3 regions of the Parapusillimonas sp. JC17 genome follow, and region 2 is predicted to be linked to each of the others. Evidence: predicted binding sites of a transcription regulator. Region 2 holds the regulator's gene; each other region holds the start of a gene.
What was found. Region 2 encodes FNR, which switches genes on or off when oxygen is low (the NO sensors DNR and NnrR bind a similar motif). Its sites were predicted from a motif close to TTGATNNNNATCAA; they were not measured.
Positions count from the first base shown of each region.

Region 1: a site for FNR is predicted at 2,774-2,787, ahead of azu (azurin). Genes of this name have one in related genera too.
Region 3: a site for FNR is predicted at 4,317-4,330, ahead of hemN (oxygen-independent coproporphyrinogen III oxidase). Genes of this name have one in related genera too.

Region 1 is NZ_CP197474.1:2,220,521-2,231,011, reverse strand. It holds gene ACSBPU_RS10760 (catalase) at 1-1,617, shown strand, start outside; gene ACSBPU_RS10755 (LOG family protein) at 1,689-2,567, shown strand; gene azu (azurin) at 2,890-3,339, shown strand; gene ACSBPU_RS10745 (arsenic transporter) at 3,564-4,844, shown strand; gene cueR (Cu(I)-responsive transcriptional regulator) at 4,994-5,392, opposite strand; gene ACSBPU_RS10735 (cation transporter) at 5,493-5,693, shown strand; gene ACSBPU_RS10730 (NAD(P)H-dependent oxidoreductase) at 5,669-7,027, opposite strand; gene ACSBPU_RS10725 (EamA family transporter) at 7,135-8,001, opposite strand; gene arsC (arsenate reductase (glutaredoxin)) at 8,084-8,428, opposite strand; gene ACSBPU_RS10715 (glutathione binding-like protein) at 8,618-9,316, shown strand; gene ACSBPU_RS10710 (RsiV family protein) at 9,313-10,119, shown strand; gene ACSBPU_RS10705 (ankyrin repeat domain-containing protein) at 10,256-10,491, opposite strand, start outside.
Region 2 is NZ_CP197474.1:2,594,222-2,604,712, reverse strand. It holds gene aceA (isocitrate lyase) at 1-1,014, shown strand, start outside; gene ACSBPU_RS12450 (P-type ATPase) at 1,165-2,133, shown strand; gene ccoS (cbb3-type cytochrome oxidase assembly protein CcoS) at 2,185-2,382, shown strand; gene ccoN (cytochrome-c oxidase, cbb3-type subunit I) at 2,577-4,061, shown strand; gene ccoO (cytochrome-c oxidase, cbb3-type subunit II) at 4,073-4,729, shown strand; gene ACSBPU_RS12430 (CcoQ/FixQ family Cbb3-type cytochrome c oxidase assembly chaperone) at 4,729-4,902, shown strand; gene ccoP (cytochrome-c oxidase, cbb3-type subunit III) at 4,895-5,821, shown strand; gene ccoG (cytochrome c oxidase accessory protein CcoG) at 5,850-7,355, shown strand; gene ACSBPU_RS12415 (FixH family protein) at 7,377-7,625, shown strand; gene ACSBPU_RS12410 (hypothetical protein) at 7,659-7,913, shown strand; gene fnr (fumarate/nitrate reduction transcriptional regulator Fnr) at 7,945-8,673, opposite strand; gene ACSBPU_RS12400 (LysR family transcriptional regulator) at 8,807-9,715, opposite strand; gene clpB (ATP-dependent chaperone ClpB) at 10,032-10,491, shown strand, end outside.
Region 3 is NZ_CP197474.1:1,849,828-1,860,318, forward strand. It holds gene ACSBPU_RS08980 (monovalent cation/H+ antiporter subunit D) at 1-939, opposite strand, end outside; gene ACSBPU_RS08985 (Na+/H+ antiporter subunit C) at 936-1,280, opposite strand; gene ACSBPU_RS08990 (monovalent cation/H+ antiporter subunit A) at 1,280-4,216, opposite strand; gene hemN (oxygen-independent coproporphyrinogen III oxidase) at 4,472-5,893, shown strand; gene ACSBPU_RS09000 (YbaN family protein) at 5,886-6,305, opposite strand; gene ACSBPU_RS09005 (Crp/Fnr family transcriptional regulator) at 6,307-6,987, shown strand; gene ACSBPU_RS09010 (hypothetical protein) at 7,093-8,442, opposite strand; gene ACSBPU_RS09015 (NAD(P)H-dependent flavin oxidoreductase) at 8,894-10,030, shown strand; gene ACSBPU_RS09020 (YbfB/YjiJ family MFS transporter) at 10,087-10,491, opposite strand, start outside.

The DNA of each region.
Region 1 (10,491 bases), 370 kb from region 2:
CCCGATCTCGTGCATGCGGTCAAGCCCGAGCCCCACCATGCCATGCCTCAAGCCGCGTCCGCGCACGATACCTTCTGGGATTTCGTTTCCTTGATGCCGGAATCGACACACATGCTGATGTGGCAGATGTCCGACCGGGCGATTCCGCGAAGCTACCGCATGATGCAGGGCTTCGGCGTGCACACTTTCCGCTTTGTAAACAATGCCGGCTCGTCGGTATTGGTCAAGTTTCACTGGAGCCCCATGCTGGGCACCCATTCGCTGGTCTGGGACGAAGCGGTGAAGATATCCGGCGCGGATCCCGATTTCCACCGCAGGGATCTGTGGGAGGCCATCAACTCGGGCAATTATCCCGAGTGGGAGCTGGGCGTGCAGATCTTCACCGAGGAGCAGGCCGACGCCTTCAGTTTCGATGTGCTGGACTCGACCAAGATCGTGCCGGAGGAGCTTGTGCCTATCACTCCCATCGGGCGCATGGTCCTGAATCGCAATCCCGACAACTTCTTCGCCGAGACGGAGCAGGTCGCATTCTGTACGGCCCATGTCGTGCCCGGGATCGATTTCACCAACGATCCCTTGCTGGCCGGACGCATCCATTCCTACATCGATACGCAGATCACGCGCCTTGGCGGGCCGAATTTCCACGAACTGCCCATCAACACGCCGCTCGCTCCCGTCCATAACAACCAGCGCGACGGCATGCATCGGCAAGCCATTCATCGCGGCGGCGTCTCTTACGAACCCAATTCGCTCGCAGGCGGCTGCCCATTCCAGGCCGGCATGCAGGGCTTCGTGCCCTTCCCCGAGCCGGTGAAGGGAGACGAACTTCGGGGCAAGCCAGAAAAGTTCGGCGAACACTACAATCAGGCGGCGCTCTTTTTCAATAGCCAGACAGAGCCGGAGCAGCGGCACATCATCTCGGCTTTTGCATTCGAACTGAGCAAGGTGACCGTACCCGCCGTGCGGGAACGCATCGTTTCCATGCTGCGCAATGTGTCAGAAGTGCTCGCCAGTGGCGTAGCCGGCGGCCTGGGCATGGCATTGCCCGAGCCCATGCCTCTGGCCATCGCGAATCCGCCGGCGCCCGAAGTGCAGACGTCTCCCGCCCTGTCCTTGATGGCGCGGCCCGGAGACGGTCGCATTGCCACGCGCAAGATCGCCGTGCTCGTTGCTGACGATATCGCCGGCGCCACGACGCAGGCAGTGGCCGACGCCCTGATTGCCGCGGGCGCCGTCGTGCGCCTGGTGGGCAGCCGGATCGGCCCATGCACCGCCGATGACGGGCTGGTGCTGGATGCCGACGCGACACTGGAAAACAGCCCCTCGCCTCTGTTCGACGGCATGGTGATACCCGATGGCGCCGTGGGCATGGAAGCATTGGCGGCGGATGGCCGCGCACTGGAATTCGTACGCGATCAGTTCCGGCACAGCAAGGCCATGCTTGCGCTGGGGGCCGGATCGTTGCTGCTCGATGCCGCCGGAATCCCGCACAATGCGCGCAACGTCGAAGGGCTGCTGGTGTCCGACATGGTCGATGCGTCCTCTGCCGACAGCTTTATCCAGGCCCTGGGCAAGCATCGTCATTTTGGCAGGGAAACGGATCCGCCCGCCGCCTGATCGCTCCCTCGGATGCGCGCGAGGCCGGCGCGCTACACTCGGGCTTATTTACGCGGCATCCGAGGGCAACAATGAAGAACGAAGAGCGCCAATCTTTGATAGACAAGATCCGGCAGGCAAGCGCATACCTGCCTGCTACGGAAGATCTCGATTGGCTCAACAGCGATGAAACGCGCGCCTTGCGTCTCCAGCTGGAATATCTCAAGGTCGAGCACGCCTTGCTCAAACACAAGATCACGCGCACAGTGGTGGTTTACGGCAGCGCGCGCATCATGTCGCCCGAAACCGCCCAGGCTTATCTCGTTCAGGCGCAGGAGCTGGTGGATGCCAATCCGCGCGACAAAGAGATGGCCGGCATGCTGGCCGATGCGCAACGCCAGGTGCGCTACTCGCACTACTACAACGAATCCAGACGATTCACACACTTGATGTCGGAGCTTTTCCAGAACAACGCCTGCTTCGAATGCGCGGTGGTCACGGGCGGCGGGCCGGGCATCATGGAGGCGGCCAATCGCGGCGCCTTCGAGGTCGGATCCCGGTCCATCGGCCTGAACATCACCCTCCCGCACGAACAGGAGCCGAATCCTTACATCACGCCCGAGCTCGCTTTTCATTTCCGTTATTTTGCACTGCGCAAAATGCATTTCCTTTTGCGCGCCCGCGCCCTGGTCGTTTTTCCTGGTGGCTATGGAACGCTCGATGAACTGTTCGAGGTCCTAACTCTGGTCCAGACACGCAAAATGGCGCCCATACCGATCCTGCTCTTCGGCAAGCAGTTCTGGGACCAGGCCTTGAATCTGGATTTTCTGGCGGAGCAAGGCATGATCGGACATGAAGACGTCGCTCTGGTCACGCATGTCGAGCAAGCGGAAGAGGCGGTGGAAATACTGGCGCAACACTTCAATGTGCAGACCGGGCCGCTGGAGGCCTGCTCCGTAGGGGCGGGCTGATGAAGTCTGAGGGGTCAGACCCATGACGCCCGGGGGTCAGACCCTGTAGGGTCTGACCTCAGAAACATGCAGCGGGTCACACCCCGAATGGGGTCTGACCCCAGGCCTTTCACCGGGTAAGCGCCCGAGACGAATTGAAAGGCCTCGTTTCCCAATGCGTTTATATGCAAGACCTTGCTGCGAGTGTGGGCTAAAAACTGTTATGGTTGATACGTATCAAGACTGCCCTTGATGTAATGCGTTTTAATTTCCATGTTGGGCAATGCAAGCATTACGTCATCATTGCCTCCCGCTTTTCCCCTTTTTCCTTTTGGAGATTTCTATGCTAGCTAAAATCACTTTCGCCGCCCTGCTTTCAGCCATGAGCCTGCCTGCATTGGCCGCGCAGTGTGACGTCACCGTCGATAGCAATGACGCCATGCAGTTCAGCACGAAGGAAATCGTCGTTGACAAGTCATGCAAGGAATTCACCGTCAATCTCAAGCACTCCGGCCAACTGCCCAAGGCGGCAATGGGCCACAATATCGTGATCACCAAGGAAGTAGACAAGCAAGGCGTCGCCACTGACGGCATGACCGCCGGCCTTGACAAAGACTATGTCAAGGAAGGCGACGATCGCGTCATTGCTCATACCAAGGTCATCGGCGGTGGCGAGTCCACGTCCGTTACCTTCGACGCCAGCAAGCTTTCGGCTAGCGACAATTACGTATTCTTTTGCTCCTTCCCGGGTCACTGGGCCATCATGACCGGCACCGTGAAGCTGAGCGGCTAAACCGTTCCCGTCCTATCGGCGAAAGCCGGACCGTCTGTTCCAGGCCGGCCCGGCTTTTTTTTGCCCGCGTGCGGACCGCCGTCCAACGGCGATCCGCACGTTCTCCTTCTCCCGCTCTTCCCTTCCGCCCTTTTTGAGCGGCAGCCCGTATAATCGCGCCTGTCCCGTATGCGGGACCAATGCGCGGCAAGCGCCATCTGTTTCTCCCTCCGCCTTCCACTCCTATGAGTATTGCAGCGCTGATTTTTGTCTTGACCCTGGTGCTCGTCATCTGGCAGCCGCGCGGGTTGGGAATCGGCTGGAGCGCCTGCCTGGGCGCGGCGCTTAGTCTTCTATCCGGCGTAGTCGCGCCCAGCGACATCCCCGTAGTCTGGCAAATCGTCTGGAACGCCACCGCCGCCTTCATCGCCATCATCGTCATCAGCCTGCTTCTCGACGAGGCGGGATTCTTCGAATGGGCCGCTTTGCACGTCGCCCGCTGGGGCCGTGGCAGCGGGCGTCTGCTCTTTGTCTTGATCATACTGTTGGGCGCCGCGGTTTCAGCGCTGTTCGCCAACGACGGCGCGGCGCTCATCCTGACGCCCATCGTCATGGCCATGCTGTCGGCGCTTGGATTCACCCCCGCTGCAACCCTGGCGTTCGTCATGGCCGCCGGTTTCATTTCGGACACCGCCAGCCTGCCGCTGGTCGTCTCCAACTTGGTCAATATCGTGTCGGCGGATTTTTTCGGGGTCAGCTTTGCCCGCTATGCCTCGGTCATGGCGCCCGTCAATCTCGTTTCCATCGGTGCGACGCTCGCCGTACTGCTCATCTATTTCGGCCGCTTCATTCCTCGCACTTATGAAGGCCGGTTGGCGGAACCTCGCAGCGTGATCCGCGACCTTCCTACCTTCCGCGCCGGCTGGCTGGTGCTGGCGGGACTGCTGGGGGGGTTTTTCGGACTGAGCCACACCGGCATCCCCGTAAGCGCCATCGCGGCCCTGGGCGCGATCATCCTGCTGCTGGTGGCCGGACGCGGGCATCGCATCAGCACGCGCAAGGTCATGCGGGAAGCGCCCTGGCATATCGTCGTTTTTTCCCTGGGCATGTATCTCGTCGTCTACGGACTGCGAAATGCCGGACTCACTGCCTGGGTAACCGCTCTGCTCGACTACTTCGCGACCCACGGAATATGGAGCGCGGCGCTGGGCACAGGCGTGCTAGCCGCAGTGCTGTCGTCAGTCATGAACAACCTGCCCACCGTATTGATCGGCGCATTGTCGATCGATGCCAGCCAAGCCAGCGGTGTCGTAAAGGAAGCCATGATTTATGCGAACGTGATAGGCAGCGACCTGGGACCCAAGATCACCCCTATCGGCAGCCTGGCGACACTGCTCTGGCTGCATGTGCTGGCGCGCAAGGGTGTGATCATTTCTTGGGGATACTACTTCCGGGTAGGCATTGTGCTGACCCTTCCCGTGCTATTGCTGACCCTGGCCGCCCTGGCGCTCAGATTGAGTGCGTGAGCCGGGCTGTGAGATGGGGTCAGACCCCGTATGGGGTCTGACCCCGAGTGCGTGAATAGGGCCATGAGACATGGGGTCAGACCCCCTACGGGGTCCGACCCCTTAACCTTTCGGGATTTGGGGTCAGACCCCGCAGGGGGTCTGACCCCTCAACCGTTCTGGCTTGCCCCCAGGTCGGCCAGTATCGGGCATTCGGGCCGGCTATCCCCATGGCAGCAATTCACAAGATGCGCGAGCTGATCGCGTATGGACTGCAATTTGGCGATATCGCTGTCCAACTCGGCGATATGCTGCTGCGCCAATTGTTTGACGTCGGCGCTCTGGCGCGTCGTGTCTTCCCAAAGTCCGATCAGCGTCCGGATACGATCCAGAGAAAACCCCAATTCACGCGATCGTTTGATGAAGCGCAGCGTCTGCACGTCGTTCGCGCCGTACTTGCGATATCCGGCGTCGCTGCGCCGCGCAGGCTGTATGAGCCCTATGCTTTCGTAGTAGCGGATCATCTTGCGCGACACGGCGGACGCTTCCGATGCTTCTCCGATGTTCATGAGATCACTCCGGAATGAAGACGGGAACCCCTGTGCTCCCGGTTTGACATTACCATAGTTGTAAGGTTTATGATTTTATCAATTCAGCAAGGAGCATCTTATGATCGAATTCGAAGTACAGGACATGACCTGCAAGCATTGCGAAGCCACCATCACCAAAGCGATCAAGGAAGTCGCGGCGGATGCGGTCGTCGACATCGACCTGGCGACCCACACGGTCAAAGTGGGCGGCGTTGCGAATGCCGATCGCGTCGAAGCCGCCATTCGCGACGCCGGCTATAGCCCTGTGGAGCGCCCCTGACCAAACAGCAACTCCATTTCCCGCCTGACCTTGTAGGCGGGTGTGGCGGTATCCATGGCGACGTCGTCCCAGCATAGGCTCTGGCCCGCCTTCACGGGCCGTATCACCTTGACGTTGTGGGCGAGGCCCAGGGGCACGCCTCCGATTCCGGTTGATTTGCCTGCGGGCAACAGCTTGCCCCACACGGTGTAGCCGCCTTCGCCGTCGAGCATTTCGCCGGGCTTCAGATCACGCTTGGCGGTGGCCACGACGTCCGCGTGCCATGCCGTGGCAACGCCGGTGGCTTCGCCGCGCAGCGCAACCGACGCCACCGACATCCCGACTTCCAGCCCGATCAGATGCCAGCGCTTGTACAAAGTGAAATAGCGGCCGGTGGGATCGGTGTGCGCGTTGTATTCTTCGAAGCAATTCTTGATGTAGTCGGTTTCCGCCTCGACCGTCACCCACACGCCCATGCGGATGTCGTACGGGATGCGCCGTCCGTCCGGTTCCAGCGAGGATACGACCTCGACCATGCCCTTGCGTTCCAGCACCCCGCCCTCGTCCACGGGACGGGTCACATAAGGGATGTCTTCGATGCTCGCCGGTGGATACAAAAGTCCGTTGGAAGGCACGGCCAGACCCGTGGCATTGGCGACGGCAGAGCTCTCTATGGAAGGCTTGGAGCCATCCAGGAAGCTGTTGAACATCTTGGGATTCAGGCCGCCGCGAGCCGCTTGCTCGGGCGTCAGCCCGTAATATCCCCAAACCGTTTCAGGTGTCGACTGCGCATAATGCGGCAGCCATTTATGTCCGCGCCCCGCTGCCACCACTGGAAAACCGCAGGTCCGGGCCCAGTCGACGAGGTCGCAGATGAGCGCGGGCTGGTCGCCGAACGCCAGGGAATACACCACGCCGGCCTCCTCGGCCTTGCGGCCGAGCAACGGGCCGCAAAACGCATCGGCTTCGACGGTGACGTTCACGACGTGTTTTCCATGGTGAAATGCGGCAAGGCAATGCTCGACCGCGGCGATGGGGTTGCCGGTACATTCCACGATGACGTCGATCTCGCTCATGCCGACCAACGCTCGCCAGTCGTCCCCGACCCAGGTTGTGCCCCGGCGCAGCGCATCCTGCAGGGACGACGCTTCCAGACGTGCGCTGTCCCAGCCTACCCGGCCAAGGTTGGTCCGGGCGGCATCCGGCGAAAGGTCGGCAATGCCGACCAAGTGTACGCCGGGTGTGCGCGGAATCTGCGCCAGATACATGGCGCCGAATTTCCCCGCGCCGATCAGGCCGACACGTATAGGCCGGTTGTCGGCCGCGCGCTTTTGTAGTTTTGCATAAAGGCTCATCGAGCTGTCTCCGTCTTGTCGCGAAAGCAACAGAATATACACCTGTGCCCGTCATGACGCGCAAGCGGCTCCAGCCGGCGCCGCCTGTGTTTAAGCGTTGACGGGCCTTATGCCAGCAGGATCACCCCGGCGACGATGATGACGCATCCCGCGACACGTGGAACCGAGACTTTCTCCTTGAGGATGAAGAAACCCGCTACCGTGGCGATCATCAGTGAGGTTTCGCGCAGCGGCGCCACCAGGCTGACGTGTGCGCCCATCTGCAGCGCATAAAGCACCAATATGTACGCCATGGGCGACAAGGCGCCCACGGCGAAGGCATAACCCCATTTGCCGCGCATCTGGCGCACAAGCTCGCGGCGCCGGACCCAAGCCCTCGGCGCCAATAGTGCAGCGCCGCCCGTGGCCGAGAACCAGTCCAGCACGACGGGCGCCACCAGGAGCACTTTCACCGTATACGCATCGGTGACCGTGTATGCGGCGATGAACAGCCCGATGAAAAGCCCCCATTTCACCCCTGCCCACGCGTGGGGCGTCGTGAATCGGCGCAAGGAACCCCCGGAGGCGATCAGCAATATGCCGACGACGATACAGCCGATGCCCGCGAGGCCCAGAACCGTCGCAGGCTCTCCCAGCAGGACGAAGGCTGCCAGGCTGGACAGCAAGGGGCCCGTGCCCCGGGCGATGGGATACACCACCGACAGGTCGGCGGCCTGGTATCCCCATTGCAGGCACAGGCTGTATCCCAGGTGCAGCACACTGGACAGAAAAATGAACAGCACTGCGGGCCAGGTCCACGTCATGCCGTCCACCAGCAATATGTAGACGACCCAGGGCGCGTACAGCAGCGCCGACAGGCTGCGATAGCAAAAGACGAAGTGCCCGGCGGCGCCGGTGGCCTTCTTGGATATGATGTTCCACGTGGCATGCAGCCCGGCGGCGCAAATCACCAGCAAGAATGTTTCGAGGGTCATCGGTCTTTGCGCAGATACGCGGGCGGTGGAACGATTGGGCTACGGTCCGGTGCCGCCAAACGGCCGGCGGCGTCAACGGGTATTAGAGTATTTCTTCGATCACCGTTGCGGGACGGCAAAGTCGCGTGCCTTTTTCCGTGACCACGAAAGGACGATTCAGCAAGATGGGATGCTCGGCCATGGCGTCGAGCAGGCGGTCGTCGCCGACGGCGGGGTCGTCCAGACCCAGTTCGCGGTAGATGTCCTCTTTTTCGCGGACGGCTTCCCTGACCGTGAGTCCGGCATCCGCGATCAATTGCGCCAGCTCGGCGCGGGACAACGGCGTTTTCAGATATTCGATGATTTCAACTTGCAGTCCCCGATCCTGCAGGGTTTGCAAAGCGCTGCGGGAGGTACCGCAGCGGGGATTATGATAGATCCTGTTCATTGCCGTATCGCTGTCATATAGTTGTCACGAAAGCGCCATATTACTCCAAGGACGGGCCGGGGTCAGACCCCCATGCGGGGTCTTACCCCAGAAGCCGAAACTCGGGGTCAGACCCCGTACGGGGTCTGACCCCCCATGGTAAAGTAGATTCATTGTCCTTCTATTCGTCGAACACTGAAAAGGCTCCGCATGATAGATCTGTATTACTGGACTACCCCGAACGGGCATAAGATCACCATGTTTCTTGAGGAAACAGGCCTCGAGTACAAGATATTTCCCATCAATATCGGCAAGGGCGATCAGTTCCAGCCCGATTTCCTCAAGATTGCACCCAATAACCGCATCCCGGCCATCGTCGATCACGATCCGGCTGACGGCGGGCCCGCGATTTCCCTGTTCGAATCCGGCGCCATCCTGCTCTACCTGGCGGAGAAGACCGGCCAGTTCCTGCCCCAGGATCTGCGTGGGCGCCACGACGCCCTGCAGTGGCTGTTCTGGCAGATGGCCGGGCTCGGGCCCATGGCCGGGCAGAATCACCATTTCAATGCCTACGCCACCGAGAAAATTCCCTACGCCATCGATCGCTACGTGCGGGAAACCAGCAGGCTGTACGGCGTGCTCAACAAGCAGCTGTCCGACCGGGAATTCATCGCCGAGGAATACTCCATCGCCGATATGGCATGCTACCCATGGGTGGTCTCCCACGAGCGCCAGAGCCAGGACCTCAACGACTTCCCGCATCTCAAGCGCTGGTTTGAAACCATCGCGGCCCGCCCGGCGACGCGGCGAGCTTATGAGCTGGTGAAGGAAATCAACCCGGCACCCACCGCGCACGACGAAGCGGCCCGGAAGCTTTTGTTCGGACAGGACGCCAGCACAGTCAGATGAACGCCATGCTCCTTCCAATGCGCGCCGGACGCAGCGCCGTATTGCTTGCCCTCGCCGCCGTGCTGGCCGCCTGCGCCAGCGGCCCTACCGAGAACATCTCCTTGATCCCGGCTCAAACCGCCGAGCAAACCAGCAAGGACGGCCTTTTTACGCAACCCATCAAGTGGGAACGGGGCAAGCCCGGCTGCAAGGGCGAATGCCCCAAGCTCGAGCTGGATTCGATCATATTCCCGGGCGTTCCCCGCCTGACCGAACTTATCGATCACGCCCTGGCGACCATGACCGACATAGCCGGTAATTCCGCAGCGCCGTACTCGACCATAGCCGGCTACGAGGATTACTTCTGGAAAACCGCCGCAGCCCGCGACTCGACGCTGCTTTCGGCACGCACGCGCTACCGGAACAGGCACATCACGCTGGTTGAACTGAACAGCTGGATGTACAAGACCGGCGCCGCCCACGGCATGTCCGCCACCCAGTTCCTGAATTGGGACAACGACCATCAGAAGGTGCTAGGCATGAACGACGTGCTGCAAAACGGGGCTCGACCTGCTTTCGAAGCCGCCCTGCAGCGTGTTCACGCGCAGTGGCTGCAGAACCACCCGGACGCGCAGCGCGACCCCGAGGGATTCCGGCGCGTATGGCCATTCCAGCCCAGCGAAAATTTCGGCCTGAGCGACCAAGGCATTGTCGTCAAGTACGACTCATACCAAATCGCACCATACAGTTCCGGTCAGCCGGAATTGTTGATTCCCTACGATCAGCTGCAGGGCGTGCTCCGGCCGGAGTACATGCCGGGCTGAAGGGGTCAGACCCAATGGGTCTGACCCCTTCCAGCTTCCGCTCCTTCGAACCAGGGTCAGACCCCGTATGGGGTCTGACCCTCTGCCGTCACCTCGAATCGGGGTCAGACCCCGCATGGGGTCTGACCCCCCACCCTCATTCCTTCTCGAATCGTTTCAGGTCGAAATATTTGGACGTGGACGAGTCGGTTTGAGCGGCCGGCCTCAGGCTTTCGGGCGATGGCGCATCCAGGTCGACACCGGTGGAAGACGCCTGGGCCGCTGTGCCGGCGCTTGCCCGCTGGGCCTGACGTTCGGCAAGGATGCGCTTCGTGAGCGCTTCGAGCTTGTCCGCCAGCGCGTCGTGATTACGCAAGCGGGCCCAGAATACCG
Region 2 (10,491 bases):
GATCAATCGCTCTATCCGGCCAACTCGGTGCCGCAGGTAGTCCGTCGCATCAACAATGCACTGACACGCTGCGACCAGATCCAATGGATGGAAGGCAGGAATCCGCAAGACGAGGGGTATATCGACTACTTTGCCCCCATCGTCGCCGACGCCGAGGCGGGCTTCGGCGGAGTGCTGAATGCCTTCGAACTCATGAAGGCCATGATCGAAGCGGGCGCGGCCGGAGTCCATTTCGAGGATCAACTGGCCTCGGTCAAGAAGTGCGGCCACATGGGAGGCAAGGTTCTGGTGCCCACCCGCGAAGCCGTGGCGAAACTGGTTTCGGCGCGTCTGGCTGCCGACGTTCTCGGCGTGCCTACCTTGTTGCTGGCCCGCACAGACGCCGATGCCGCCGATCTGGTCACCAGCGACGTCGATGAGAACGACCGCTCATTCATTACCGGGGAACGTACCGTCGAAGGATTCTTCCGCACACGCGCCGGGATGGATCAAGCCATTTCCCGCGGGCTGGCCTATGCGCCGTATGCCGATCTGCTCTGGTGCGAGACGTCCACGCCGAATCTCGAGTACGCACGCCAGTTCGCCGAAGCGATCCATCGGCAGTTTCCCGGTAAAATGCTGGCCTATAATTGTTCGCCTTCCTTCAACTGGAAAAAGAACCTGGACGACGCCACCGTCGCCAAATTCCAGAAGGAGCTGGGCGCCATGGGCTACAAGTTCCAGTTCATCACGCTGGCCGGCTTCCATGCGCTCAATTATGGCATGTTCGAGCTCGCGCACGGTTACGCGCGTCGCCAGATGAGCGCCTTCGTCGAGCTGCAGCAAAAGGAATTTGCTGCCGCCGATCTGGGCTTTACCGCCGTGAAGCATCAGCGCGAGGTGGGCACGGGTTACTTCGATGCGGTCACCCAAGCCATCGAAGGAGGGCGTTCGTCCACGACCGCCCTGACTGGGTCGACCGAAGAAGCGCAATTCGAAGCGGAGCCCGGCAAGGCAGGCCTCAAGGTGGCCTGAGCCCGGTTTCAACTAGCGGCGGGAAGGGCTGCCCGGCACGCCGCGGCAGCCTTTTCCCTGCGGGAAGGCGCGTTTCTTCGGGTTTATAAATACGGGTCTTGATCTATATCAAGTAGTGTTTACGCTAATTTGTTATAGTTGCTAACCATTATGCGCGCGTTCTCTATTTTTTCCACCCCTTCAGGCCTGTCCGGCGACGATCGTCAGAAGCGACGGCATATGCTTGCACGCATGGGCCTGGGTTGGCTCGCCATGATGCAAGTCATGATGTTCGCCTTCCCGGGGTATCTGCGTTCGGAGTCCATGGCTCCGGACAACCTCGCAACACTCGACCAGGCGATCTACCTGATGAACTGGGTGAGCCTGGTGATCACCGTACCGGCGATGCTGTATTGCGCCTGGCCGATATGGGGCGGCGCCTTGCGCAGCTTGGCGAGGGGCCGCATCAACATGGACGTTCCCGTTGCGCTGGGCATCGTTGCTGCCTTCATTCCCAGCGTCTATACCACCTGGACGGGCCGCGGCGAAGTCTATTTCGACTCCGTCACCATGTTCCTGGCATTTCTTCTCACTGCCCGCTACCTCGAGCTCTGCGCACGCCAGTCGATAGGCGGCGGGGGCGCCCACCATATCATCGAGCAATTCCGCCTTGCCTTTTCGGGGCGCGCTGATCGGGTGGCGTTCTGGTTCGTTGTAGTTCAACTCGTCCTGGCGTTCGTGGTGGGTGGCGTGTGGGCCTTTTATGCACCGCAGCATGCGCTCGGGGTCATGGTGGCATTGCTGGTCATGAGCTGTCCCTGTGCCATGGCAATGGCTGTTCCCACGGCCGTCGCGGCCGCGCACTGTACTGTTTCGGCATCTCCCGCCATGAGCGAGCAAGATGTCGGTCTGCTGACCAAGGCCACCGAACGGGTGGCGCGCCAGAATCTTTATGGGTCCGTCGCCTGGCATTTGCTCATGACGCCGCTTGCGGCGGCAGGGCTTGTCGCCCCGTGGGTTGCCGCGTTGACCATGCTGATTTCCTCGCTCGCCGTCGCCGGCAACTCATGGCGCCTGTTTCGGCGGAATGCCCGACAAGCGCCACAGACCGCATGGCGGGGCGCGGTGGCGCAAGGCTAGGGCTGTCAGCAGTCCTGGGCAAATTTAGTTAGTGTGAACAGGCCATAGGCCATGCCATCTTTATTCCTGTTGCTTCCTATTTCCCTTGCGGCGGTCGTCGCCATCGGGGCTTTCTTCTGGTGGGCGATATTCGCCGGTCAGTTCGACGACACCAACGAGGCCGCAAATTCCATCCTGCTGGATGACGACGGTCCGGAGGCCGACCAGGAAGCCGGCTCGAAGAGCGGGAAGACGACGGGTAAGGATTAGCGGAACGATCCGGTTTTTTATTTTTGAAGTGTGGTGCGAACACGTCAGCATTTCATACGCGTAGTGCGGGTCGGGGTCAGACCTATATAGGTCTGACCCCTTTAAATGCCGCTTGATATGGATCAAGGAGGCAATGTCCGGCATGGCGGATGATGCTCGCGTCTCGTATTGTTTATTTGTTTGAGGGGAAGCTCATGGGCACTTCCGATACTGTCGGAAAACAGGCCGAAGTCTTCAATTACGGTGTCGTTCGGCAGTTCGCGATCGCCACCGTGATCTGGGGCGTCGTCGGCATGGCGGTCGGCGTACTGATCGCTGCGCAACTTATTTGGCCGGAATTGAATATGGACACGCCTTGGCTGTCGTATGGACGCCTGCGTCCATTGCACACCAACGGTGTTATTTTTGCGTTTGGCGGAAGCGCGCTGTTCGCGACCTCTTACTATGTCGTGCAGCGCACCTGTCAGGTTCGCCTCTTCAGCGACAAGCTGGCCGCCTTCACGTTCTGGGGCTGGCAGGCGGTCCTGGTGGCTGCGGTCATTACCCTGCCCCTGGGCTATACGTCGACCAAGGAGTATGCGGAGCTCGAGTGGCCGATAGACATCCTGATCACTCTGGTCTGGGTGGCCTATGCCGTCGTGTTCTTCGGCACCATCGCCAAGCGCCGCGTGAAGCACATCTATGTGGCGAACTGGTTCTTCGGTTCCTACATCCTGACCATCGCCGTGCTGCACATCTTCAACAACATGGAACTGCCGGTGTCCCTGTGGAAGTCCTATTCCGCCTATGCGGGCGTGCAGGACGCCATGGTGCAGTGGTGGTACGGTCATAATGCCGTGGGCTTCTTCCTGACCACCAGCTTCCTGGGCATGATGTATTACTTCGTGCCCAAGCAAGCCGAGCGCCCGGTGTATTCCTACCGGCTGTCCATCGTCCACTTCTGGGCGCTGGCCTTCACCTACATGTGGGCGGGTCCTCACCATCTGCTGTATACCTCGCTTCCGGACTGGACGCAGTCGCTGGGCATGGCGCTGTCGCTGATCTTGCTGGCGCCTTCCTGGGGCGGCATGATCAACGGGATCATGACCATGTCGGGCGCATGGCACAAGCTGCGCACCGACCCCATCCTGAAGTTCATGGTGGTGGCGCTTTCGTTCTACGGCATGTCCACCTTCGAAGGTTCGATGATGTCGATCCGCACCGTCAATGCGCTGTCGCATTACACGGACTGGACTGTCGGCCACGTACACTCGGGCGCTCTGGGCTGGGTGGCGATGATCACTTTCGGCTCTCTGTATTACATGATCCCGCGCCTGTATGGCCGCAAGCAGATGGCCAGCATGAAGCTGGTGGAGCTGCATTTCTGGATGTCCACCCTGGGTGTCGTGCTCTATATCAGCGCCATGTGGATTGCCGGCGTGATGCAGGGCCTGATGTGGCGCGCCACGGGCATCGACGGCACGCTGACCTACAGCTTCGTCGAGGGCGTCAAGGCGACCTATCCCTTCTACGTCATCCGTCTGCTTGGCGGCGTGTGCTTCCTGGGCGGCGTCTGCGTCATGCTCTGGAACACCCTCATGACCATCAAGGGACAGGTAAGAGTCAACCCGGTTGTGCCTCTGTATAGCCCGGACGCCATCGACCCGGCGCTGGTAGGCCCCGCATCGGCCACGGCTTAAGGAGAGCATACATGGCAAGCAAAAATTCCCGCTTTTCGCACAAGCTGATCGAGACGAACGTCGGTCTGCTCATCGTGCTGAGCATCCTGGTGATTTCTTTCGCCGGCCTCGTGCAGATCGTTCCGCTGTTTTTCCAGCACTCGACCACGACGCCGACACCCGGCGTCAAGCCCTACGAGGCCCTGAATCTCATCGGGCGCGACATCTATATCCGCGAAGGCTGCGTGGGCTGCCATTCGCAGCAGATCCGCATGCTGAGCTCCGAAGTCCAGCGCTACGGCCCGTATTCGCTGGCCGGGGAATCGGCCTATGACCACCCGTTCCTGTGGGGATCCAAGCGCACCGGCCCCGACCTGGCGCGCGTGGGCCAGCGCTATTCCGACGACTGGCACCGCGTCCACCTGCGCAATCCGCGCGACGTGGTGAAGGAATCCAACATGCCCGCCTATCCGTGGCTGCAGCACAACAGCGTGGCGAACGCCGATGTGCAGGCGCGCATGCGCGTGCTGCGCAAGCTCGGCGTTCCTTATACCGATGAGCAGATCGAAAAGGCGCCCGAACAATTGAAGGGCAAGACGGAAGAGGACGCACTGGTCGCCTACCTGCAAGGTCTGGGCGTAGCAGGGCGTGAAGCTGCGGCCAAGGCCGTTGCCGAGGGAGCGCTGTAATGGCAATTATCAATGCAATCGCAACCATACTCGCGATGCTGACGTTTCTCGGCATTGTCTGGTGGGCATTTTCGCGCGTGCGCGCGCAGGCAAATCACGAGGCTTCCATGCTGCCTTTCGCTTTGCCGGATGAGTTCGTGACGGAGAAGAAGGAAGGGGGCTCTCATGAGTGATTTTATAAATGGCTTCTGGGGCTACTTCATTTCCGTCATCACCCTGGGCGGGATAGCCTTCTGTCTGTGGCTGCTGTTCACCCAGCGCGCATGGCTGGGCAAGAGCGTTCCCGAAGTGGACGACAATGCCGTCCACGTATGGGATGGCGACATCACGGAATTGAATACGGCCGTACCGCGCTGGTGGACCGTTTTCTACATCGGCCTGTGCGTCGTGGCGCTGGGCATACTCTTCCTGTACCCGGGCCTGGGCACCTACCAGGGCACGATCGGTTATACCGCCGCCAGGGAAGTCAAGGCCGACCAGGAAGCGCTCAAGGCCCAGATCGCGCCGGTGTATGCGCGCTATCAGGAAATGGCCATCGAGGACATAGCGCGTGACGCCAGCGCGCGGGAGATCGGCCAACGGCTGTTCCTGAATAATTGCGCCCAGTGCCACGGCTCCGATGCCCGCGGCAGCGGCAGCTTCCCGAACCTGACGGACGGGGACTGGCTGTACGGCGGGAATCCCGAGCAGATCATGCAGACGATCACCAAGGGCCGCCACGGCATGATGCCGCCCTGGAGCTCTCAGATCTCGCCCGCGCAAGCATCCGACATCGCCCAGTACGTACGGTCGCTGTCCGGGCTTGCCGCCGATTCGCTGCGTGTCGTTCCAGGCAAGCGGGGCTTCGACACCTTTTGCGTGGCTTGCCACGGGGCGGAAGGCAAGGGCAACACCGCGTTGGGCGCGCCCAACCTGACCGACAACGTCTGGCTTTTCGGTAGCTCCGAGGCGTCCATCGTGGAAACCATCTTGAACGGCCGCCAGAACCATATGCCGGCCCAGGAGGGCATCCTGACTCCGGAACAGATCCGCATGTTGACCGCCTGGGTCTGGGGGCTGGGCAATCAGGGGCAGAAGGTGGCAACCAAATAGGTGCCGCGAACATTAGCTGAGGTATGAAATGAGTAACGAACCCGTCGCCCAACCCGTTTCCGGACAACCCGTGGAAGCCGTGCCAGCCTGGCAGCCGCCGCGTGTGTCCAAGGGGCGGGGAGGCGGTTCGTCTCCTCAGGTCGAAAAGGCGCTCAAAGACGTACGGAGCAAGATCTATCCCCGCTCCGTATCGGGCATATTCGCCCGTTGGCGCATCATCATGGTGTTCGTCACCCAGCTGATCTTCTACGGCCTGCCATGGCTGCAATGGAACGGTCGCCAGGCGGTGCTGTTCGATCTGGGCGCCCGGAAATTCTATCTTTTCGGCATGGTCCTGTGGCCGCAGGACGTCATCTATCTGTCCGTCCTGCTCGTCATTTCGGCCTTCGGCCTGTTCTTGTTCACGGCCATGGCGGGGCGGCTCTTCTGCGGATATGCCTGTCCCCAGACGGTCTATACCGAAATTTTCATGTGGGTCGAGCGCCGCATCGAAGGCGACCGGATGGCTCGCATCCGCCTGGACGAGCAGCCCTGGAGCCTGCGCAAGTTCCGCCTGAAGGCGAGCAAGCACATCGTCTGGATACTGATCGCCTGGTGGACGGGATCCACCTTCATCGGCTATTTTGCGCCCATCCGCGAACTCGGCATGGGCCTGCTGACCCTGTCGCTGGGGCCATGGCAGTGGTTCTGGATGGTTTTTTACGCCGTCGCCACCTGGGGCAATGCCGGCTTTCTTCGCGAGTCGGTCTGTAAGTACATGTGTCCCTATGCGCGTTTCCAGAGCGTCATGGTGGACGATGACACATTTGTGGTCACCTATGACCATGTGCGGGGCGAGCCGCGCGGCGGCCGGTCGCGCAAGATCGACCACAAAGAGGCGGGCATGGGCGACTGTGTCGACTGCAGCCTTTGCGTGCAGGTCTGTCCCACCGGCATCGATATTCGCGAGGGCCTGCAATACATGTGCATAGGCTGCGGCGCATGCGTCGATGCCTGTGATCAGGTCATGGACAAGATGGGCTACGAACCGGGCCTTATCCGCTACACTTCCGGACGCGCCATCACCGACCGCATGACACAGAGCCAGGTGCGCAAGCGCATGTTGCGGCCCAGGGTGCTGGCGTATTCCATCATTTTGGGCGCGATCGTCATCGCCTTCATCGTTTCGCTGGCAACCCGCACGACGCTGCGTGTGGACGTTATCCGGGACCGTGGCTCGCTGGGCCGGGAAGTTGCCGGCGGCATGATAGAGAACGTATACAGGCTGCAACTGATCAACACATCCGAGTCGCCCGTTACGCTCACTTTCAGTGCCACCGGGTTGCCGGAGCTGTCCGTGATGGCGGGCGACGAGGGCGGCACGACGGTGAAGGTCGATGGCGCATCGAACAGGCTGGTTCCATTCGTGGTCCGCGCTCCGGCCGGCCAGGTTTCTTCGGGCCTGCACGAAATCGAGCTCCATGCGGTGGGCCACTACGACGAAGGCGATGAAACGACGGTGGTGGAACGTTCCAGCTTCTTCGTGCCCAAATGATTGACTGACGGGGATACAAAAATGTCACAAGCAGAAGCCGACGCGGCCAGGGCGGTAGGACCCAGCAAGCCCTGGTGGCGCGAACCTTGGCCATGGATCATCATGGCAGGTCCGGCCGCCGCCATCGTGGGCTGCATCATCACCATCGTGCTGGCCGTGCAGAATTTCAGCGACCAGGCAATAGAAGACGGCGGGGTAAAGCGCGGCCTCGTCGTGACCAAGCAGGCGCCCGTCGAAGCGCCCACCGCGCCGCCAAATCCGGAACCCTGATAAGATAATAAAAAAATCAGACCGGAGACTTTTATGAGGCATGTGACGGCAATGTTGATTCTGTGGCCATCCTTCCTGCTTGCAGCAGCAACCAGCGCGACCGTTTTCGCGCTGATAGACCCGCTGGACATCACCTTTCTTGGGCATATACACGCCAGCCGTCAGCAGGTCTACGCGGGCGGCTTTTTTCTTTTCTGGCTGATGGCGGCGGTTTCCAGCGCGCTGACCCTGCATTTGGCGCCGCGCGGCCGCGTCCTGGACGAGTTTGGCGACCCCATCAATGAATGACGGTGTCGGCTCGAACCTGTCTCGGCTTGACCTAGCCGCAGTCGGTTCCGGATAGCTGCCGCAGGCCTTGCATGTCCAGGATATGGACTTCGCGCTGCTGTACCCGTATGAAGCCTTCGCGGGCAAACCGCGAAAACAGCCGGCTGACGGTTTCCAGGGTCAGCCCCAGATAGTTGCCGATTTCTTCCCGGCTCATTCGCAGAATGAATTCGGTGGACGAATACCCCAAGGCCGCCAGCCGCTGCGACAGGTTGATCAGAAAAGCCGCCAGGCGCTGTTCGGAGCGCAAGGCGCCCAAGGTCATGACGAGCTGGTGCGCCCGGTTGATTTCCTTGCTCATCAGCCTGCGGAACTGCCACTGTAAAGAGGGCACCTTCAGGGCCAATTGGTCCATTTCGTCGAGCCTGATCACGCACACTTCGCTGTCTTCGAGGGCGATTGCATGCGATACGTGGCGATCGTCCACCAGGCCATCCATGCCGATGATTTCGCCGGGCAGCAGGAAGCCGGTGATCTGCACTTGCCCGGATGCATCTTCAAGCTGGGTTTTCAGCGAGCCCGATCGTATGCCGTAGATGGCTTCCGTTTTTTCGCCGAGGTGAAAGAGCGCTTTACCCTTGGGGATGCGAATACGTTCTTTGACTAGTTCGTCGAGCTTCGAGACATCGCTTCGCGGCATTCCAACGGGCAGGCAGATTTCGTTGAGCATGCATGTGGAACAGTGCGTGGACTCTGGCGTAACGGCGATCTTTTTTTGCATACGATCGTCCTGAGGACGAATGAAAAAACCTATTGTAGGCGGAATTCAAGGGAATTTTCGTGCCTTTTGACCTGAGTCAAAAGGCACGATGGCGTATGGGTGATTAAATGACACACTGGCTGTGTGTCTTCCGCTAATTGACGTCCCAGTAAGAGGACTCCGAATAGGTGGACTTTAGCATATCGACGAAAGCCCGTACCCGCAAGGGCAGGTGGCGTCGTTCGGGCAGCATGGCGAAGATTCCATTGGCGGGCGCTGCATATTCATCCAGTACGCTGATCAGCCGGCCGGCCGCCAGGTCCTCGCGGACTTCCCACAACGAGCGCCAGGCCAGGCCGACGGCGTCGAGCGTCCATTGATGCAACACGGAACCGTCGCTGCAGGCCATATTGCCTTTGACCCGTATTGCACGCAGCTCGCCATCCTGGCGCAGCAGCCATCCGCGCGCCTGGTTCCCCTGGTTGCCGAAAGACAGGCAGTTGTGCAGCGTGAGATCGCTGGGCTGCTGCGGCTTGCCGTGTTTCGCCAGGTATTCCGGAGCGGCCACGATGACGCGTTTATTGTCGGCCAGGCGCAGGCCCACGATCTGCGAGTCGTCCAGTTCGCCGATGCGGATGGCGCAATCGTAACGTTCTTCGATCAGGTCGACCAGGCGGTCGCTCAAGTCGAGCGAGATCGTCATGTTGGGATGGTTCTTGATGAAATCAGGCAGCAGGGGAGCCACATGCCGGCGCCCGAAGCCGGCCGGGGCGGTTACCCGCAGGTGGCCGCTGGGATCAAGGCTGCCCTGGCTGACCCGTGCTTCGGTCTCGTTCAAGTCGCGCAGTATGCGCTGCGCTTCTTCGAGAAAGGCTTCGCCTTCCGAGGTCAGGGACAGGCGGCGGGTGGAGCGCAGCAGCAGCTTTATGCCCAGGCGCTCTTCAAGCGCGTTGATGCGTCGGCCGATCATGGCCGGCGCAACGCCTTCGGCGCGCGCCGCAGCCGACAGGCTACCCAGCGTGGCGACGGCCACGAAGCTTTCAAGTTGTTTGAACTTACCCATGCTGAACGGTAATGACGAAGACGGCGCAAGGTTTCGGCCGCCACCGGACTATAGTAGCAGAGGGATGCAAGGGGTCAGACCCCATGCCGGGTCTGACCCCGCCGCCGTAACTTGTCCGGGGTCAGCCCCCCATGGGTCTGACCCCAATACGGAAGCCGCACGGGGTCGGACCCCGAATGGGGTCCGACCCCTCTAACACAGACGGGGTCCGACCCCTCACGACCCCTCGAAAAGGCCGGCCAGCCCTTGAAATCAAGGCTTTTGGCCCTACATAGTCTTCATTCGAGCTCATGCTCTCCCAATAAAAGACACGACTATGCGATTCGACAAACTCACCACGAAGTTTCAGCAGGCCATTGCGGATGCGCAAAGCCTGGCTGTCAAGAACGACAATCCTTACATAGAACCGGCCCATGTGCTGTCGGCATTGCTTGCCGATGCCGACAGCGGCGCGGCCAGCCTGCTGGCGCGCGCCGGGACGGCGGTCAACCGGGTCGGCCCTGCCCTGAACAGGCATATCGAAAGCCTGCCGCAAGTGCAGGGGGCGGAAGGCAATATCCAGGTCAGCCGCGAGCTGCAGGCCGCGCTGGCGCGTACCGATAAGGAAGCCACCACGCGCGGCGATTCCTATATCGCCAGCGAATTGTTCCTGCTCGCCCTGTGCGATGACAAGGGTGAGGTCGGACGCATCCTGCGCGACGCCGGGCTGCAGCGCAAAGCGCTTGAAACCGCTATCGAGGCGGTGCGGGGCGGCGCCGCCGTATCGGACTCCGAGG
Region 3 (10,491 bases), 740 kb from region 2:
GGCCTGCCGCTCTGCCTGGGGCGCTGCAAGCATGCCTATGGTGCCGAAGATCAGCGTGGCCATGCCCAGGGGGAACATCCATTCGCCGCCGAAGGCGGCGGGTGCGCCGCTGGGCAGCAGCAGGGAACCGATGCGCAGCAGGGCATAGACGCCGACCTTGGTCATGATGGCGAATATGGCTCCCACGGGCGGCGCCGCGTTGGCATAGGCGGCGGGCAGCCAGAAGTTCAGGGGCCAGGCGGCTGCCTTTGTCAGGAACGCGATGCCGAGTATGGCGGCGCCGGCCTCGAAGAGCATGCGCTCCGAGCCGGCCAGCAGGCCTGCACGCTGCGCGAGGTCGGCCATGTTGAGCGTGCCCGTGACGCCGTAGATCAGTGCCATGGCGATCAGCAGCAGGAAGGAGGCCACGAGATTCACGACGATGTAGTGCAGGCCGGCGGCCACGCGTGCACGGCCCGAGCCGTGGAGCATCAGGCCGTAGGAGGCCGCCAGCAGCACTTCGAAGAACACGAACAGGTTGAACAGGTCGCCGGTCAGGAATGCGCCATTGAGCCCCATCAGTAGGAACTGGAACAGGGGATGGAAGTGAACCCCTGCGCGGTCCCAGCGGGCGGTGGCGTAGACCCAGGTCGCAGCGCCGAGGACGGCGGTAAGCAACAGCATGATGGTGGACAGGCGGTCGACGACGGCCACGATGCCGAACGGCGCCGGCCAGTCGCCGAGCAAGTAGACGCCGACCCCGCCGGGCCAGTCGGTGGGAACGTAGCCCGCCGTCATGCGCAGCAGGGTGACGGCCAGGAAGATTTGCGTCAGGATGGACAGCGAGCTCAGCACCAGCCGTGCGCGGCGATGCGAATCATTGAGCAGCAGCATGGCCGCGCCGACCATGAGCGGTACGGCGACAGGAAGAATGGGTAAGTGCTTCAACCATTCATTCACAGTGGCGTCTCCCTGCCGTCGACGTGATCGGTGCCGGACAGCCCGCGCGAGGCCAGCAGAACCACCAGGAACAGCGCGGTCGTTGCAAAGGCGATGACGATGGCGGTGAGCACCAGCGCCTGCGGCAGCGGGTCGGCATATTGGCTGGCGTCGGGTGCCCAGTCGGTATTGATGACGGGCGGCGCGGCCAGCTTGATGCGCCCCATGCCGAAGATGAACAGATTCACGGCATACGAAATAAGCGACAGACCCATGATGACCTGGAAGGTGCGCGGCCTAAGCAGAAGCCAGATGCCCGATCCGGCGAGCACGCCAATGGCCATGGCGAGTACGAGTTCCATTAGTTGATTCCTTTGTCGGTGGACAGGGCGCCGGCCTGGCCATGCGCCGGCTTGCGGTACAGGCGCAGCGACTGGTGAGCCAGGGCGACGAGCATCAAGACCGTGGCGCCCACGACGAGCATGTAGACCCCGATATCGAACAGCAAGACGGTTGAGAGATGAATGTGACCGACGAGAGGCAGGATGAAATCGACGCTGTACGCGGACAGGAAGGGCCGGGTGGCCCACCAGACCGACATGGCCGCCGTCCCGGCGGCAAGCAGGCCCAGCGATATCCAGGTCTGGGGATGGATGCGAGGACGGGCCTCGACCCAGATGACGCCGCCGACCATGTATTGCAGGATGATGGCCGTTGCCATGATCAGGCCGCCCACGAAGCCGCCCCCCGGAAGATTGTGGCCGCGTATCAGGAAATACAACGAGACGAGCGCGGCCATGGGCAGCAACAGCCGGACCAGCACCGCCGGAATCTTCATGACCCCATCCGGGACCAGAGTCTTGGGATCGGGATCCGCGAAGCTGTCCAGCAGCCTGCCGCCGGCCGGAAGCCGTTGCCGCGCCTTGGGCAGCGTCATGCTTTCTATGGGCGGACGGAAGCGGCGCAGCAGCGCGTAGACCGTCAGTGCCACGATGCCGAGCACCGTGATTTCCCCGAACGTGTCGAAGCCGCGGAAGTCCACGAGAATGACGTTGACCACGTTGGCACCGCCGCCCAGAGGAACCGATTGCTCGACCAGGAAGGACGAAATGCCTTGAGGATGCGGCCGGGTCAGGACCGCATAGGCGATGGCCGTCAGGCCGGCGCCGCTGATGACCGCGATGATGAGGTCGCGAAAGCGCCGCAGGAACGCGCGCAGCGAACTTTTCAGCAGGGCGGGCTGTTCGTCGTCGTCTTCGACGCGGGGTGGCAGCCAGCGCAGCCCCAGCAAAATCAGCACCATGGTGACGACCTCTACCGAAAGCTGCGTAAGGGCGAGGTCGGGTGCCGACAGCCAGGCGAAGGTCAGCGCGGTGATCAGGCCGGCGCCTCCCGTGAGCAGCAGCGAGGCGGGCCTGTGGTACTTGGCCTGTCGGGCGGCGCCGATGGCGCATGCGGCGCCCGCGACCCACATGAGGCCGAAGAAGGGATTGATCGGAGTATGGAGTTCGGGCCGGATCCAGCCGCCCGCCGTCAACGGCAGCATGGCCACGATAAAGGTGACGACGACGATCAGCAGCAGCTGGGGCTGCAACCGGGGGGACCGTGTCACGTCCAGAAGGACTGCGGCCAGTGTGTCGATGCCTTCGAGTATGGTCTCGAAGCCCCGGCGTCCGTCGAAGCGATAGATGAAGGGCGCCAGGCCCGGGCGGGAACGATGCCGATGGCGCAGCAGCCAAAGCAGCAGCATGCCGCCCAGGAGGGCGATGAAGCTCATGAGCAAGGGAAGATTGAAGCCGTGCCAGACACGCAAGTCATAAGCCGGGAGGTCTGATCCGAGTATGGCCTGCGCGGCATTCTTGAGGAAAAGGCCCACGGTAAAGCTTGGGAATATACCAACGACCAGGCAGGTCAGCACCAGGATGGCGCTGGGAATCAGCATGAGCTTGGGCGGCTCGTGGGGCGCGCGCGGGAGGTCGCGCGGGATGGGGCCGAAGAAGACCTGCAGCACGAAGCGCAGCGAATAGGCGACGCTGAACGCGCTGGCGATGACCGCGGCGGTTGGCAAGCCAACGCGACTGAACCAGCTGCCTGTCGCGAATACCGTTTCGGCGAAGAACATCTCCTTCGAGATGAAGCCATTGAGCAGCGGCACGCCTGCCATGGAAGCGGCCGCGACCAGCGCCAGCGTGGCGGTGAGGGGCATGCTTCGGTAGAGGCCGGATAGCCGGCTGAGATCGCGCGTGCCGGTTTCATGGTCGACGATGCCGGCGGCCATGAACAGAGAGGCCTTGAAGGTCGCGTGATTCATCATGTGAAAGAGCGCGGCGACCAGCGCCAGCTTGCTGTTCATGCCCAGCAGCAGGGTGATGAGCCCGAGATGGCTGATGGTCGAATACGCCAGCACGCCCTTCATGTCCATCTGGAACGTAGCCGCGTAGGCGCCCAGCACCAGCGAACATAGCCCGGCGCCGCCTATGATCCAGGTCCATTCTTCGGTGCCCGCCAGAATGGGCCAGAAACGCGCCAGAAGGAATACGCCGGCCTTGACCATGGTGGCCGAATGCAGGTATGCGGATACCGGCGTCGGCGCCGCCATGGCGTTCGGAAGCCATACGTGAAAGGGAAATTGCGCGCTTTTCGTGAGCGCCCCCAATGCCACCAGCACCAGGATGGTCGTGTACCAGGGGTGGGTGCGGATGATGTCGCCGGCCGCCAGGACCTGGTCCAGATCATAGCTGCCCACCACATGGCCGATCATCAGCACCCCGGCCAGCAGGCACAGCCCCCCCGCGCCCGTGATGGTGAGCGACATGCGCGCGCCCCGCCTGGCGTCGAGCCGGTGATGCCAGTAGGCGATGAGCATGAAGGACGAGAGGCTGGTGAGTTCCCAGAAGATCACGAGCTGGATCAGATTGCCCGACAGCACCACGCCCAGCATCGACCCCATGAACGCCAGGAAGAATGAGAAAAAGCGCGGGACCGGATCTTGCGGAGAAAGGTAATAGCGCGCATAAAGAACGATGAGCGCGCCCATGGCGGTGATGATGACGGAAAACAGCCAGGCATAGCCGTCCATGCGCAGCGTGAAGTCAACCCCGAAGCTGGGCATCCATGGCACGACGGCCTTGACGATGTGGCCGTCGAATACCTGCGGAAGCTGTATGCAGACGAGGGCCAGGCAGATCAGGGCGATGACGCCGGCCAGCCATGCCTCGAGGTTGCGCGCGTTGGACGGCAGCAGCGCAGCGATAATGCTGCCTGCGAAGGGCAGGGCAAGGATGAATACGAGCAACATCAGGGCGGGATCGTGTGGGTTTGCGTGAATCTAGCCTCAATAATACGATATGTTTTGTTAAGCTTCGCGAAAGCTCTGGTTTTTCATGCCGCATGCGCTTTTGACTTACGTCAAGACGGATTTTCCGGCATCCTTGCACAATATGTATGGGGACAGACCCCATTCGGGGTCTGTCCCTTTGCTGATATTCAAGCCGGCGCGCGCTTGCCATGCGCATTTCATGGTTAGGCGGGCCGGCACGATCGGAGAAAGGCGATGAATGCCTACGAACCCCTGGTCGGCCAGAAGGCCCCCATTTTTCCGGAAATAGAAATTTCCGAAGAGCTGATTCGCCGTTTCGACAAATCGGGGCCGCGCTATACCTCGTACCCTACCGCAGACCGGTTCCGGTCGGGCTTTGCCGAGCAGGACTACCTCGCCTACCTCGACGCGCGGGCGCGCGATGCGGCCAAGCCTCCGCTGTCGGTGTATGTCCATTTGCCGTTTTGCGAACAGCTCTGTTATTTCTGTGCCTGCAACAAGGTCATCACGCAGGACCACGGCAGGGCCGCCCAGTATCTGGAGTACCTCGACAAGGAAATGGAAATGGTGGGCGCCCGCCTGGGCGATGAGCGCAAGACCGTGCAGTTGCACCTGGGCGGCGGCACGCCGACTTTCCTCAGCGCCGACGAACTCACGTCGCTCATGGATTCCATACAGCGCCATTTCGAATTTACCGACGATGCCGAGCTGGGGGTCGAGATCGACCCGCGCACGGTCAACGAGTCGACGCTTTCCATGCTGGCCGGCCTGGGCTTCAACCGCACGAGCTTCGGCATCCAGGATTTCGATCCGGACGTCCAGGCGGCCGTGAACCGCATCCAGCCGCTGATCATGGTGGAACGGGCCGTGGAAGCCAGCCGCAAAGCGGGATTCGAATCCGTCAATGCGGATCTGATCTATGGCCTGCCCAAGCAGACGCTGGCCAGTTTCGGGCGCACGCTCGATCACACGATCCGGATCTCGCCCGATCGCATCGCGCTTTACAACTATGCGCATTTGCCCAGCCGGTTCAAGGCCCAGCGGCTCATCAAGGCCGAAGACCTGCCCTCCGCCGAGGAGCGCCTCCAGATCTTCCTGATGTCGACGCAACGCCTGCTGGACGCCGGCTATGTGTATATAGGTCTGGACCACTTTGCCAAGCCGGACGACGAGCTGAACAAGGCTCGGCTCGAAAAAAGCCTGCATCGCAATTTCCAGGGCTACACGACCCGGGCCGAGTGCGACATGATCGGATTCGGCGTGTCGGCCATCGGCAAGGTGGGCAGTTCCTACAGTCAGTCCGTGCGCAGCGTCAACGCCTATTATCAGTACCTCGACGAGGGCAAGCTGCCCATCGAGCGCGGCTACGACCTATCGGCCGACGATCTGCTGCGGCGCGAAGTCATCATGACGCTGATGTGCAGCATGCCGCTGGATTTCTCCGATCTCAACGGCCGACACGGCATCGATTTCAAATCGTACTTCCAGGCCGAACTGGAAAAGCTGGCGCCGTTCCAGGAGGCGGGCCTGATGAAGATGGACGATCAGGGCATCACCATCACGGCGAAGGGCCGGCTGTTCGTGCGCGCCATCGGCATGGTCTTCGACAAATACCTGGGGCAGCCGACGGTGTCGACGTATTCCAAACTTATTTAGGTTCTTTCGGAGCCCGGGGCAGGGTCTTCATCCTGAGCAGGTAATAGCTCACGCCTATGCCCGGAATCAGCAGCAGCGGGCGTACCCACGGCAAGGGAACGTACCAGGCGGAGAACGCCAGCGAAGCCCACATGAAGATCAGGGTAAAGACCTTGGCGCGCATGGGGATACCCTGGCCTGTCTGGATATTTGAAAGGTATTGTCCCAGCACGCGGTTCCCCAGGAGCCAGCGGTGCAGGCGTTCGGACCCGCGCAGGTAGCAGGCCGAGGCAAGCAGCAGGAAGGGCGTCGTGGGCAGCAGTGGCAGGAAGATCCCCAGGATGCCCAGGATCAAGGCCAGCGTTCCGGCGACGTTGAACAGGATTTTGATCACGATGGCAGTGGCAACGATACCGTTACAGGATTCTAGCAATATGACGACAGGCAAGGCACGGACTCAGGATTTTTTGGCAAGATTGCCCTTGTTCTCGGGGCTGTCCGGGCCGGAGCTCGACACCCTGGCCTCCGGCACGGTCGAGGTCCAGATCGCGCGCGGCGACATGCTGTTCCGCCGGGGCGAGCCCTGCGTTGGCCTCCATGCCGTCGTCTACGGGCAGATCAAGCTCATGTTCGTATCGCCAGGCGGCGATGAAAAAGTGGTGCGCATCATCGGTCCCGGCGACAGCTTTGGCGAAGCCTTGATGTTCATGGAAAAGGACTACATCGTTTCCGCGCAGGCGCTCGCCGACACCATGCTGCTGCATGTCGGCAAGGATGTGGTGTTCAGCGGCATCGAACGGCAGCCCGGCTTTGCCCGCAAGATGCTGGCCAGCCTGAGCCAGCGCCTGCATTCGCTCATGGGCGACGTCGAGGCTTATTCCTTGCGCTCCGGGACCCAGCGTGTCATCGGCTACCTGCTCAAGGATCAGCAGTGCGAAGATGGGCACCGGTTCAGGCTCTCGACAAGCAAGACCGTCATTGCCTCGCGCCTGAACCTGACGCCCGAGCATTTTTCCCGCATCCTGCACGATTTGGCCGCACACGGGCTCATCGAGGTCAATGGCCGCGAAATCACCATCATGAACGCCGCCAGGCTGAGGGCGTATCAGGATTAGCCGCGTTAGTCGGGGTCAGACCCCATGCGGGGTCTGACCCCCTTGCGGTCAACCGATCAGAGTCGGGGTCAGACCCCGTACGGGGTCTGACCCCATCGTCCCGGACTAGCGGGGGTCGGACCCCGCATGGGGTCCGACCCCTTGCCCGTCACGAACCGCCAAGGCGCGGGCAATATTCTTGAGCGCGCGCCGGTAGAAAAGCAGCGCGCGCGCCATATTCGCCGCCAGCCACAGCGCCGACACGGCCAGAAGCAGGGCGGCGGGCCGCGTGAAGTCCGCGGGCCACAGGCTCGCGGCCACGAGCGTTGCGACCGCCGCCAAGTGGACCCAATACTGGCGTGCCGCCATGTCGTCGGGCAGAATCTGCTTGACTTTGGGAACTTCGCGCAGCGCCACGTCCAGATCCCGCTGAGCGTTGTACCAAAGCAGGAAAGGCAGGATCTTGTACAGCATGCCGTTGACGGCGCTCCAGGCAAAGCCCACGATGAAGAGCACGCCCAGCGTCACGGCGAGATCGGAGCCCATGATGATTTGCGCCAGCCATACCGGGATGCACGCGGCCAGGCAGAAGACCGCGGTATGCCAGAATCGGGTGGTCGTATCGGCCTGCGGACGTTTCCGGGTCCACAGCAAACGGAAGGTGGCGTAGGCGTAGACGCCGTAGGCAAGCAACAGCAGAATGGCCAGCGTGTAGCCGATCTCGACGCCGCCGAGCGGATCGCGCAGCAGGTTGGCGCCGAAGGCAAGCAGCAAGACGAACACGACGATTGCAAGCCAGCGTGTGAGTACCTTGGGGTACAGTTCCGTCACCTGGAACATGGGAATCACCTGATAAGACATGCCCATGACCAGCAGCCCGACCCACCCGAGCAGGCCCCAGGCGCTATGCAGGTCGGTGAACAGGCGCGAGACGGGCAGGGGCCAGACAAAGCTGGCCGCCAGCAGCAGGCCCATGACGACGGTGACCAGCAAGGCGGCCAGGGCAAGGCGGGTCGCCACCAGTATCTCGGTCGAGCCCTTGGTCGCCTGGCGGCGGTCGCGCCACAGTCCACAGAACCCTGATATCAACAGCCAGGCGAAGGCGCCGCCCAGCAGCAGGATCGCGAGCTGAAAGAGGGCGGGGTTGACCGTCAGGAAGCCTGCGGCCAGGCCAAGTGTGCCGACGGTCAATAAAAGGTGCGTCGCGATGGAGGTGGCGCGCGGCGCCAACATGTTGATGCCGGTCGCCACCGGCAGGATCTGCATCATAGCGCCGATCATCGCGCTGGCCAGAACTCCCAGCGTGAACAAATGGGTCAGGGCGAGCGCATGGCCGGTCCATCGTGAGCCCAGCGCGCTGGGACCTGCCCACAGCAGGAGCAGGGCCGCCAGCAATACGAACAAAGGGGTGTTGATGAGAAAGCGCAAGGGGACGCCCAAGCGGGGTGAGTTGTTGAAGGATAATGCGCGCTGCATGGATTCTTGCTGATTCCGAGGGTTGGTCAGTAGCGGACGTGGATGGGGCCTGCCGGTCCGCTGACGTGAACATATATGCCGTTGCCGAGCCTGGTGCGAATAACCCCATGGCAGGTGGAGTTTTGGGGTCAGACCCCGTTCGGGGTCTGACCCCTGCTGCCTTGCCATCAGTGTTGTTCGGGGTCAGACCCCATTCAGCCAAGCCGGGGTCTGACCCCCGCCGCCTCGCCATTGTTGTTGTTTGGGGTCAGACCCCATGCGGGGTCTGACCCCCTTCAACCAAAGCGCATGAACCTTGACATTTATTAAGGAATCGCATGCGTTATGGCTGCATAGTGTCCGCTAGGCGTCAAGCCGTCAATCATTACCAAGGACATCGATTGTGTTGCACACCGTACTAGAAAGACTCAAGCTCAAGGGAAAATCTCTGTTGCCCATTGTACAAGGAGGAATGGGCGTCGGCGTGTCCGCCCATCGCTTGGCCGGCACGGTGGCCTCGCTTGGCGCCATGGGCACGATTTCGAGCGTCGACCTGCGTCGCCACCATCCCGACCTCATGGTGGAGACCGGCCGTTCGCGCGACCGGGCACTTATCGACAAGACCAATCTCATCGCGCTCGATCGGGAAGTGAAGGCCGCGAAGGAAATGGCGGAAGGGAAGGGATTTGTCGCCGTCAACGTGATGCGCGCGGTTTCCGAATACGCGTCTTATGTGCGCCAGTCATGCGAAAGCGGGGCGGACGCGGTCGTCGTTGGCGCAGGGCTGCCGCTTGACCTGCCCGAGCTCACCGCCGATTTCCCCAAGGTTGCCATTGTGCCCATTCTGTCCGATGTTCGCGGCATCAGCCTGATACTGAAGAAGTGGATGCGCAAGAACCGCCTGCCCGATGCCATCGTGATCGAGAATCCGAAATACGCGGCAGGCCATCTGGGCGCCCCCACGGCCGATGCGGTGAATAGTCCGAATTTCGCCTTTTCCAATGTGCTGGAAGGCACACGCCAGCTATTCAAGGATCTTGACCTGGAAAAGGAAAGCATTCCGCTGATTACGGGTGGCGGCATACATAGCCACGAGCAGGTAAAACAACTGCTTGGCATGGGCGCCAATGCCGTGCAGCTGGGATCGCCTTTCGCGGTGACGGAGGAAGGCGATGCCCATCCCAACTTCAAGAAAGTGCTGGTCGAGGCCAGGCCCGAAGACATTGTGACTTTCATGAGCGTCGCCGGCCTGCCTGCACGCGCCGTGCGCACGCCATGGCTGGAAGCCTATCTCGAAAAGGAAGAAAAACTCCAGCGCGCCGCCAAGCAGCGCCCGTGCACCGTGGGTTTCGATTGCCTGGTTTCTTGCGGACTGCGCGACGGCATTGCCAAGCATGGCCAGTTCTGCATCGATACCCGCCTGGCATTTGCACTGGCCGGCGACATCAAGCGCGGACTCTTTTTCCGCGGCTCCGAAAAATTGCCTTTCGGCAACGCCATCCGCCCGGTGCGCGAACTCATCGAGTACATGCTGACGGGCATCCGCCCCGTCCTGGCCGCCGTTGCGCCGCCGACCGTGCGTCCTATGCACGATCTCGTTCCGGCGTGAGGGGTCTCGGGGTCAGACCCTATTCAGGGTCTGACCCCAATCGCACTGTCGCGGGGTCAGACCCCCTGGTGGGGTCTGACCCCTTCAAGCGGTTTCTGCATCAGCGCAATGAAAGCGCCCAGAACGAGGATGGCCGCGGAAACCGCCAGGCCGATTGAAAGCGAGCCGAATCGGTCGCTGATCCAGCCGGCGGCGACCGGGCCTATGGTTTGTCCGATGGCGAAGAGGCTGGTGACGACGGCCAGTGCGCCGCCCCAGGCGGGTTTGGGAAGATTGGTCTTGACGAAGCCCGTGGCGGCCGAGGGCACCATGAACACGCTGGATCCGACAAGCGCTGCCGACAACCAGATTCCTGCGATATTGGGCATCCCAAGCGGCAGGGCGGCGCCGGCTGCCAGCACCAACATCGAGGCCGCCATGGGCAGCCCGTCCTGCCTGCCATTGAACAGCCGTTTCCACAG